Regions from separate parts of the Geodermatophilus sp. SMS 5-13 genome, predicted to be linked through region 2. Evidence: predicted binding sites of a transcription regulator. Region 2 holds the regulator's gene; each other region holds the start of a gene.

Region 1 (3,265 bases), 2.0 Mb from region 2:
GAGCACGTCGGCGGTGGGGGCGTCGAGGGCGTCGACGTAGCGGACGGCGTTGCTGAGCACCACCGGCACCTGCTGCTCGGCGGCGAACCGCAGCATCGCCGCGGCCCGGGCGCGGTCGCCCCGGCCGCGGTGGTGGACCAGCTCGACCGCCAGCCGGCCCGGGCCGAAGATCGCCCGCCAGGCGTCCAGCGTCGCCGCGGCGGCGTCGGCCCGGCCCTCGGCCAGCGCCCGCCCGACCGGGGACTCCGGCCCGAGCAGCGCGACCAGCCCCGGGGCGTGCTCGGCGGCCAGCGCCAGCGAGCTCACCGGCTCCCCCCGCGTGCCGCGCAGGTGGGTCGCGCTGGTCAGCCGGCACAGCGAGCGCCAGCCCTCCCCGTCGCGGGCGAGGAAGGTGACCCGCGGCAGCCGCGGGTCGACGCTGGCCCCGCCGCGCGCGGGCACCCGCCGGCCGGCCGGGCCGCCGAGCCGGGACGCCGCGCCGTTCCCCAGCGGCCGGGCCAGCGGCCGCGGGACGGCGGAGTCGACGGCCGGCGCCATCGCGAGGTCCACCCCGAAGATCGGTCGCACCCCGGCCGAGCGGCAGGCGAGCGCGAACTTGACCGCGCCGTAGAGGCCGTCGCGGTCGGTCAGCGCGAGCGCCGCCATGCCGTGCTCGGCGGCCCGGGCCACGAGGTCGGCGGGATGGTTGGCGCCGTACCGCATCGAGTAGCCCGAGGCGACGTGGAGGTGGACGAAGGGGTCGGCGCTCACCTTCGGTGGTCGGAGCCGCCGACCACCCGGGGGCGGGTGGCCGCCGGCCGGACCGGCTCGGGGGCGAGGGCGCCGAGGGTGTGCTCGACGACGGTGAGGAACGCCCGGACGTCGCGGACCAGGTCGTCGGCCTCCCGCTCGGTGACCGCGCGGGAGAGGCCGGCCTCGGCCGCGGCCCGCTTGGCGGCGCCGGCGGCGAAGAAGGTGGCCCACTCCCCCAGCTCCGGCGCGACCTGACCGAGCAGCACCCACGCGCTGCGCGGCCGGCGCCGACCGGCCTCGGGCCGGGTGCGGGCGGCGAGGACGGCGGCGGCTGCGCGCAGCGCGCCCAGGTGGGCGGTGGCGTACCGGCGCCGGGGGTCGTCGGTGCAGCCCGCGGCCTCGGCCAGCGCGCGGTGGGCCTGGTCGAGGAGCTGGGCCGCCGCCGGGGGCAGAGGCGGCGGCAGCGGCAGCTGGTCGGCGGGCATGACTCGCGCGGCGCCCATCAGTCGTGCACCCGCACGAGCCACCAGCGGTTGCCGGCGGCGTCCCAGGACAGGTCGTAGACGCCGGCGAAGCTCATCCGCGACCGGCCGGCCCGCACCGCCTCCACCCGCCACACCTCGCGGGAGGCGACCAGCTCGGCCGAGGCGCCGCCGGAGGAGCTGACGGCGTGTTGCTGCCACCAGGGGGCGGTCTCCACCCAGGAGTCGAGCAGCTCGCCCACGACGTAGCGTGACTCGCCGCGCCAGAACTGCACCGGGCCCAGCGCGCCGCGCTCGACCTGCACCTCCTCGCCGACCCGACCGGCCGGCCCGCCGAGCACCCGGCTCATGGCACACTCCCCTGTCTCGCTCTCCCGCCAAGGCCGTCCGGCCCACCGCCCCGGGCGGGGAAGGACCCGAGAGCGGCGGGTGTCGGCTGTGTCCGAACCCTGTTGATCGAACGCATGTTCGAACACGGAGAAGTAGACCTGACGCGGCCGGGCCCGTCAAGTGGTGCGCCGCCCGTGTCCCGCCGCCGACCGCGCCGGATCGGGGCGCGCGGGTCGCCGGGCCGGTGGCAGGATTCAGCCATGACCCGTCCCGCGCACCCACGGGTCGCCGAGGTCGCCGAGCTCCTCGCGGTCTCCGGAGCGACCGGGCAGGTGCGCGAGCTGCCGGGCAGCGCCCGCACCGCCTCGGCGGCCGCCGCACAGCTCGGCGTCCCCGTCGGCGCGATCGCCAACAGCCTGCTGTTCGACGTCGACGGCGAGCCCCTGCTCGTCCTGACCAGCGGCGGGCACCGCGTCGACGAGGTGCAGGTGGCCGGGCTCCTCGGCGTCCCGCACGTCCGGCGGGCCTCGCCCGACTTCGTCCGGGAGCACACCGGGCAGCCAATCGGCGGCGTGGCCCCCATCGGCCACCCCGAGCCGATCGGCACCCTGGTCGACGTGGAGCTGGCCCGCTACGACCGCGTGTGGGCCTCGGCGGGACACCCCTCGGCGGTCTTCCCCACCACCTACGAGGAGCTGCTCCGGCTCACCGCCGGCACGGCCGCGGAGGTCGCCGGGGGCATGCTCGATCCCGACGTCGAGGAGGTGGTCGGCCCATGACCGGCACCCGGCCCACCGCACGGGTCACCGAGCTGCCCGTCTCGTGGATCCGCGAGCACATGCACGAGGCCCTGGCCATCTACGGGCTGGCCATGGGCTACGACCCCTCGGTCGTCGCCGGCCGCTACGGCTACGCCATGCAGCACACCGAGCGCCCGGGCTTCCGCGCCGTCGGCGCGTTCGCCGAGACGCCGGAGGGCGAGCAGCTCGTCGGCTTCGGCTACGGCTACCTGGTCGCCCCCGGGCAGTGGTGGCACGACCAGGTCCGCGCCGCGCTCGACCGCCGGACGGCGAAGCGCTGGCTGCCCGGCGCGTTCGAGGTGTGCGAGCTGCACGTCCACCCCGAGCACCAGAGCCGCGGGCTGGGCCGCCAGCTGCTGCACGCCCTGGTGGCCGGCCTGTCCCATCCGGCCGCGCTGCTGTCCACGCCGGACGCCGACACCAAGGCCTTCCGGCTCTACCACGCCGACGGCTTCGTCGACCTCGCCCGCGGCCACCACTTCCCCGGCGACTCGCGGCCGTTCGCCATCCTGGGCGCGCGCCTGCCGCTGCGGCCCGCCGGCACCTGAGCCCACGGGTGGGCACCTCGTCCGTCGACGCCGTCGTCGTCGGCTCGGGGCACAACGGGCTGGTCGCCGCCTGCTACCTGGCCCGCGCCGGCCTGTCGGTCGAGGTGGTCGAGCGCGACGCCGTCCTCGGGGGCGCGGTCTCGACGGTGGAGCGCTGGCCGGGCGTGCGGGTCGACCGCGGCTCCAGCGCGCACGTGATCATCCGGCACAGCGGGATCGTCGAGGAGCTCGACCTGGCCGCCCACGGGCTGCGCTACGTCGACTGCGACCCGTGGGGCTTCGCGCCGGGCGACCCGCCCCTGGTCTTCCGGAGGGACCTCGCCGCCACGGCCGCGTCGATCGAGGCGGCCTGCGGCCCGGACGACGCCGCGGC
Region 2 (3,265 bases):
CTACGTGCTCGACACGGCCTGCCAGATCGTCGAGGTCCACTCCGCGCCGGTCGATCCCTACGACCCCGAGGACCTCGCGGTCGGAGCCGACGGCACCGTGTGGCTGGCCGACGTCGGGGACAACCGGACCAATCGGCCCACGGTCGCCCTCCTCGCCCTGCGCCTGGACGGGTCGACCGGGGTGTTCCGCATGAGCTATCCCGACGGGCCGCACGACGCCGAGTCGCTGCTGCTGGCCCCGGACGGGACGCCGTACCTCGTCACCAAGGAGATCCTCGGGGCCAGTGGCGTCTACCGGCCCACCGCCGCGCTGGTCGACGGGGGCGCGGTGGCGCTGGAGAGAGTGGCCTCGGTCAACTTCACGCTCACCGGCACGGACGGTGGGCCGGTGGGCCGCGCCGGCCAGCTGATGGCCACCGGGGGAGCGGTGTCGCGCGATGGCACGCTGCTCGCGCTGCGCACCTACACCGACGCCTACGTGTGGCCGCTGTCCGGCTCCGACGTGGCCGGCGCCCTGGGCGCCGCCCCCGTGCGGGTCGCGCTGCCCCCGGCCCCGCAGGGTGAGGCGATCAGCTTCAGCACCGACGACCGGCAGCTGGTGGTCGCCGGCGAGGGACTTCCCGGCGACGTGACCCTCGTGCCGGTCACGGCGCAGCCGGCGCCGGTCGCCGCCGCGGCGCAGGGCTCCGCCGAGGCCGACGCCGCATCGGGCCCGCCCGCGTTCACCGCGGGCCTCATCGCCGCCGCCGTGGCCACCGTGGTGGTCTGGCTGGGCGGCCTGCTGATCCGACGGCGCGGGACCGTCTGAGCCCCGCGCCGTCGCGGCTCAGACCCGGCGCAGGACGCTGACGACCCGGCCCAGGATCGTCGCGTCGTCGCCCGGGATCGGCTCGTACGCCGGGTTGTGCGGCAGCAGCCACACGTGCCCGTCGCGGCGCTTGTAGGTCTTCACCGTCGCCTCGCCGTCGATCATGGCCGCGACGATCTCGCCGTTCTCGGCGGTGGGCTGCTGCCGCACCACGACCCAGTCGCCGTCGCAGATCGCCGCCTCCACCATCGAGTCACCGGCGACCTTGAGCATGAACAGCGTCCCCTCGCCGACGAGCTCGCGGGGGAGGGGGAACACGTCCTCCACCGCCTGCTCGGCGAGGACCGGGCCGCCGGCCGCGATCCGGCCGACGAGCGGCACATAGGTCGGCGCGGCGGTGCCGGTCTCCTCGGCCACGGGCAGCGCGGTCGGGCCGTGCTCGCCCGGCAGCCGCACGTCGAGGGCGCGCGGCCGGTTGGGGTCGCGGCGAAGCCAGCCCTTCTTCTGCAGCACCGAGAGCTGGTGCGCCACCGACGAGGCCGAGGACAGCCCGACGGCCTCACCGATCTCGCGCACCGAGGGCGGATAGCCCCGCCGCTCGATCGAGTCGCGGATGACCTCGAGCACCCGCCGCTGCCGCTGCGTGAGGCCGTCGCCGGCCTCGCCGCGGTCCGGGAAGGACCGCACGGCGGCCGGTGCGTCGTCCGTCGTCGTGCCCGCCGTCTCCGCCGCACGGCGCCGGCCGGTCGTGCCCGCGCCGTCACCGGTCGACCGGCGACCGCCGGACGTCCCCCTCGTGCCCGCCACGTCTCCTCCTCGCCGCCGGCCCAGTCGCCGGATCGCGCCGTCCGTCCTTGGTGGCAGACGGTAGCGCCGCCGCTCGGATTTTTCAAACACACGTTCGAGTCGCGACGGGTCGGGTCGCTTCTGTCGGCCGCGTCCGGTAGACATTCGCACGGGCGTTCGAATCGAACACGCGTTCGAGAACGACGCGGTGTCGGGATCGGCGGGAGGAGAGTGTCGTGGGAAGCGTGCAGCAGGCAGTCCTGGACTTCGACGAGGCGGTGCAGGCGCCGTGGCGGCCCTCGCTCCGGTCCGTCTCGGGTGATCGTCCGCTGGAGACGGGGCGGCCCGCGCGGGCGGGCCGGTCGGTCCGGCCCGGCGAGCGGGTGGGCCGCTCGCCCTCCCCCCTCGCCCCGCCGGCCCGTCCGGCGTCCTCGGCGCCGGCCGGGCGCCCCGCGGCGGCCGGCCGCCCGGTCCGGGGCGGCTGCGCCACGCCATCCCGCACGCCGGCTGCTCCGCTGCGCCTCACCCCGCGCGCCCGCCGGCTGCTGGTCGCCCTCGGCCTGGCGGCGGCGGTTGCCGTCGGCTCCTGGCTCGGACCGCTGGTCGCCGGTGGCGCGGGCGGCGATCTGCGTCTCGCCGGGGTGAGCACGGTGGTGGTCGAGCCGGGTGACACGCTGTGGTCGATCGCGGCCGCCGTCGCCGACGCGGGCGACGACGTGCGCGCGGTGGTGTACGAGATCCAGCAGCTCAACGGGATCGACGGCGCGGACGTGGTGCCGGGTCAGGTGCTGCAGCTGCCGTGAGTGCCCGATGGCGAGAGCGGTCGCTTGTCGGTGCCCGGCCGGCCCGCGAAGACTCCGACAACATCGGGACGCCGACTTCGTCAACCCTCAGTACCCGCGCCTTCACGCTGCGTACTGACTCCACCGCTTACCGTCGTCGCGTGTCAGGCGTCATGGAGAGTCGTGCAGCGGTGTTCACCAGTCAGCCGCAGGACGTCGAGGTGTACTCGGCGGGGGAGTGGCTGCCCGGATCGCTGCTCGGCTGGCGGCACGACGCCGGCGGCGCCTGCCAGGTCTGGGTGCGCCTGACCGTCGGCGGGGTCGAAGAGTCCAGTTGGACCGACCTGAGCAGTCTGCGACTGCCCGAGCCGCACCTGTCCGTCGCCCCGGAGCCCGCGGTTGCCCCGGCGGAGGACCCGGCGGCCACGCGGAGCCTGCGCCTCGCCGACGTCTCGGCCACCGGTCCGGCACGCCGTGGCCGACCCGCGGCGCCCGGCGTGCGCCCTGTCCCGCAGGTGCGCGAGCTGCCCGGCGCCCGCGGGCTGCCCGCCGTCCGTGAGGACGCCGCCAGCCGAGCGGTGCATCCGGCCGGCCGGAGGCGCGCCGACTCGCGCGTCGTCGGTGAGACCGCCGAGTTCCCGGCGGTGGGGGCTCGGGCGGGACGGCACCGGGCTCCGGCGTCGCCGTCCGGAGCGGGCCGGCACCGTGCTGTCGACACGGGCGTCCGGGCCGCGGTGACCGACTCGCCGCTCGAGGTCCGCACGCCCGCGGCCCGCGCTGCGGAGGTGTGGGGCGCCCGGTCGGACGACACCTGGCCCGGCGTCCCCGGTGCCGACTGGTCCGGGTCCGGCGCCCTGTCGCCGGAGCCGGACCTGTTCACCCGGCCGAT
Region 3 (3,265 bases), 1.7 Mb from region 2:
CCGCCCAGGAGGCCTCCAGCGCCGCCCGGGTGCGCGCGCCGACCTCGCCCGCGGAGGTGAACAGCGTGCCGTCGAGATCGGTCGCCACCAGCAGGGGGCGCCAGTTCCCGAGGACGGGCGGTTCGACGACGACGTCCGCGCCCGGCGCGGCGTGCCCGGAGGAGGGCAGGGGAACGCTCATGCGGGCCGCCCGACGACAGCTCCGGGAGCATCGCAGCGAGCTCTGCGAGCGAGGAGCGGACCGGGGCGCGGAGTCGGGCTCATGCGGTCGGCGGGACGGCCGCCGCCAGGGTCATCCCGGGGCTGAGCAGCTCGGCGCCGCCCAGCCACGGCCGCAGGGCCTTGGGCACGTGGACCGAGCCGTCGGCGCGCTGGTGCACCTCGAGCAGGCAGGCGATGGTGCGGGCGATCGCGCAGAGGGTGCCGTTGAGCGTCGCGGCGGGCTGCGGCTTGCCGTCGTCCCCGCGGTAGCGGATGTTGAGCCGCCGCGCCTGGAAGGTCGTGCAGTCCGAGGTGCTGGTCAGCTCGCGGTAGGTGTTCTGGCTCGGGAACCACGCCTCGATGTCGAACTTGCGGGCGGCGCTGGTGCCCAGGTCGCCGGCGGCGATGTCGACCACGCGGTAGGGCAGCTCGAGGGCGGTGAGGAACTCCTCCTCCCAGGCGAGCAGCCGACGGTGCTCCTCGGCGGCCTCCTCCGGACGGCAGAAGCTGAACATCTCGACCTTGTCGAACCAGTGCACGCGGATGATCCCGCGGGTGTCCTTGCCGTAGGAGCCGGCCTCGCGGCGGAAGCAGGAGGACCAGCCGGCGTAGCGGCGCGGGCCGGCGGGGAGGTCGAGCACCTCGTTCATGTGCATGCCGGCGAGCGCGACCTCCGACGTCCCGACGAGGTAGAGGTCGTCGCGCTCGATCTTGTAGACCTCCTCGGCGTGCGCACCGAGGAATCCGGTGCCCTCCATCGCCTCGGGCCGCACCAGGGCGGGGGCGACGACGGGCGTGAAGCCGGCGGTCACCGCCTGGCTGACGGCGAACTGGGCCAGGGCGAACTCGAGCAGGGCGCCGGGGCCGGTGAGGAAGTAGAAGCGGGCGCCGGAGACCTTGGCGCCGCGCTCGATGTCGATCGCGCCGAGCGCCTCGCCGATCTCCAGGTGGTCCTTGACCGGGAAGTCGTAGGTGGGGATCTCGCCGACGGTGCGCAGCGTCACCGCGTCGTCCTCGCCGCCGGGCGGCACGTCGTCGTGGACGACGTTGGGGATCTGGAGGTGGACCCGGCGCAGCGCCACGTCGGCGGCGCGCTGCGCCTCCTCGGCGTCCTTGACCTCGGCGGCGAGCGCCTTGGCCCGCTCCAGGACGGCGGGGCGCTCGTCCGGCGTGGCCTTCTTGACCGCCTGGGAGGCCGCCTTCTGCTCGGCGCGCAGGTCGTCGGCGCGCTTGACCGCCTGCCGGCGCGCCTCGTCGGCGGCCAGCAGCTCGTCGACCAGGGACTCGTCGGCACCCCGGGCCCGCTGGCTGGCCTTGACCCGGTCGGGGTCCTCACGCACGAGTCGCAGGTCGATCACCACCCGATCGTAATGAGCCGCCGGGACGGCGCCCGCGTTCACACGTGCGCGGCCGCGCGCAAGGGGCCGTCGAGATCTGCGGAAACCGGCTTTGACCTGGGGATTCAGGTCGCGGCGGGCTTCGATCAGAGATAGTGTTTCGAACAGGTGATCGAGTCATGGAGGAGGTGCTCGTGGACGCGCTCGTGTCGGAGTTCGACGCACTCGTGGCCGAGGACCTCCACGGCCAGGGCCCGGCGCTGCTGGACCGCACCCGCGATCTGGTCGCCCTGCGGAACCGGATCGACGCCGAGCTGGCCCGCACCGTGCGCGTCGCGGACGGCCTGCGGGCGTTCGCCGGGGACGGGATGGCCACGGCCCAGTCCTGGCTGCGCGGGCACTGTCGCCTCTCCGGCAAGGCGGCGTCGCGCGTGGTCCGCACCGGGCGGGCGCTGGAGCAGCTGCCCGCCGTCGCCGCCGCGCACGCCGCCGGGGGGCTGACCGCCGATCAGGTGTCGGTGATCGCCAAGATCACCGGGCCGCGGCCGGTCGCGCTGGCCGCCGCCCAGGGCATCGACCCGACCGAGGTCGCCGCGGTGCTGGCCCGCTTCGCCGCCACCCAGCCGCACGAGGACCTGGTGAAGCTGGTGCACCAGGTGCTCACCCGCCTCGACGCCGACGGCCCCGAACCCGATCCCACCGAGGAACGGTTCCTGTCCTTCGCCAAGCACGCCGACGGCTCGGGCACCGGCCGCTTCCACCTCGACCCGCTGGGCATGGAGAAGCTGCAGGCCGCGATCGAGTCGCTGCTGCAGGCCCACCGGCCCGCCGGCGATGCGCGCACCCGACCCCAGCAGCAGGCCGACGCCCTCGTCCAGCTGGCCGACATCCACCTGGGCTGCGGCACCCTGCCGCTGCTGCGCACCGTCAAGCCCCAGGTCGCGGTCCGGGTGAACAGCGAGGACCTGGCCGACCCGGCCACCGGCAGGGGCGCCGCGCGGGCCGGGTTCGGCGCGATCCTCTCCGCCGCCCGCGCCCGCCAGCTGGCCTGCGACGCCGAGCTGCGCCGCTACCTGCTCTCCGTCGACGGCGAACCGCTCGATCTCGGCCGCGCCCAGCGGCTGGTCACCCCCGGCCTGCGCAAGGCCGTCGAACTCCGCGACGAGCACTGCGTGTTCGCCGGCTGCGATGCCCCGACCCACTGGTGCGAGGTTCATCACGTCGTTCATTGGCTCTTCGGCGGCCAGACCTCCGCGGAGAACTCCGCGCTGCTGTGCGAGCGGCACCACACCCAGGCCCACCACGGCTTCCGCGTCGAACGAGACAGCAGCGGACGCTGGCACACCTACCGCCGCGACGGCACCGAGATCCTGGTGATCCGGCCACCCGCCGACGACCCGGAGCTCGCCCGCGCCGGCTGACCGGGCCCGCCCCGGCGAGTCACTCCCCCACGGTGCGGACCGCAGGGAGGGTGCCGCCGTGCGCTGCGCGCAGGAGTGTCGTCAGATCGCTCCGCAGTCCGGCCATCCGGTCGTCGCCGAGCTCGGCGGCCCAGCCCTGCTCCAGCTCGGTCCAGATGTCCTCCACCTCCCCGAGCAGGGCACGCCCGCGCGGGGAGAGCTGCACGCGCTTGGCACGCGCATCACCCGGATCGGCGGCGCGCTCGACGTAGCCCGTCGCGACCATCGCGTCGACGAGCTTGGAGACCGCCTGCTTGCTCGTGCCGA

Evidence for each region. The regulator LexA, encoded in region 2, represses DNA repair genes until DNA is damaged. The targets are predictions, from matches to a motif close to TCGAACANNTGTTCGA.
Region 1: the regulator LexA is predicted to act here: its motif matches at 1,671-1,686, upstream of AB3388_RS11290 (YbaK/EbsC family protein).
Region 3: the regulator LexA is predicted to act here: its motif matches at 1,699-1,714, upstream of AB3388_RS00535 (HNH endonuclease signature motif containing protein).

What each region holds. Positions count from the first base shown of each region.
Region 1 covers NZ_CP165729.1:2,298,586-2,301,850, reverse strand. Annotated here, with positions in the region: gene AB3388_RS11305 (DNA polymerase III subunit alpha) at 1-702, opposite strand, end outside; gene AB3388_RS11300 (SAV_6107 family HEPN domain-containing protein) at 747-1,235, opposite strand; gene AB3388_RS11295 (DUF6504 family protein) at 1,235-1,564, opposite strand; gene AB3388_RS11290 (YbaK/EbsC family protein) at 1,805-2,323, shown strand; gene AB3388_RS11285 (GNAT family N-acetyltransferase) at 2,320-2,892, shown strand; gene AB3388_RS11280 (phytoene desaturase family protein) at 2,901-3,265, shown strand, end outside.
Region 2 covers NZ_CP165729.1:4,284,867-4,288,131, reverse strand. Annotated here, with positions in the region: gene AB3388_RS20725 (NHL repeat-containing protein) at 1-808, shown strand, start outside; gene lexA (transcriptional repressor LexA) at 827-1,615, opposite strand; gene AB3388_RS20715 (LysM peptidoglycan-binding domain-containing protein) at 1,831-2,397, shown strand; gene AB3388_RS20710 (hypothetical protein) at 2,538-3,265, shown strand, end outside.
Region 3 covers NZ_CP165729.1:114,714-117,978, reverse strand. Annotated here, with positions in the region: gene AB3388_RS00545 (HAD family hydrolase) at 1-181, opposite strand, end outside; gene serS (serine--tRNA ligase) at 261-1,559, opposite strand; gene AB3388_RS00535 (HNH endonuclease signature motif containing protein) at 1,718-2,959, shown strand; gene AB3388_RS00530 (MarR family winged helix-turn-helix transcriptional regulator) at 2,979-3,265, opposite strand, start outside.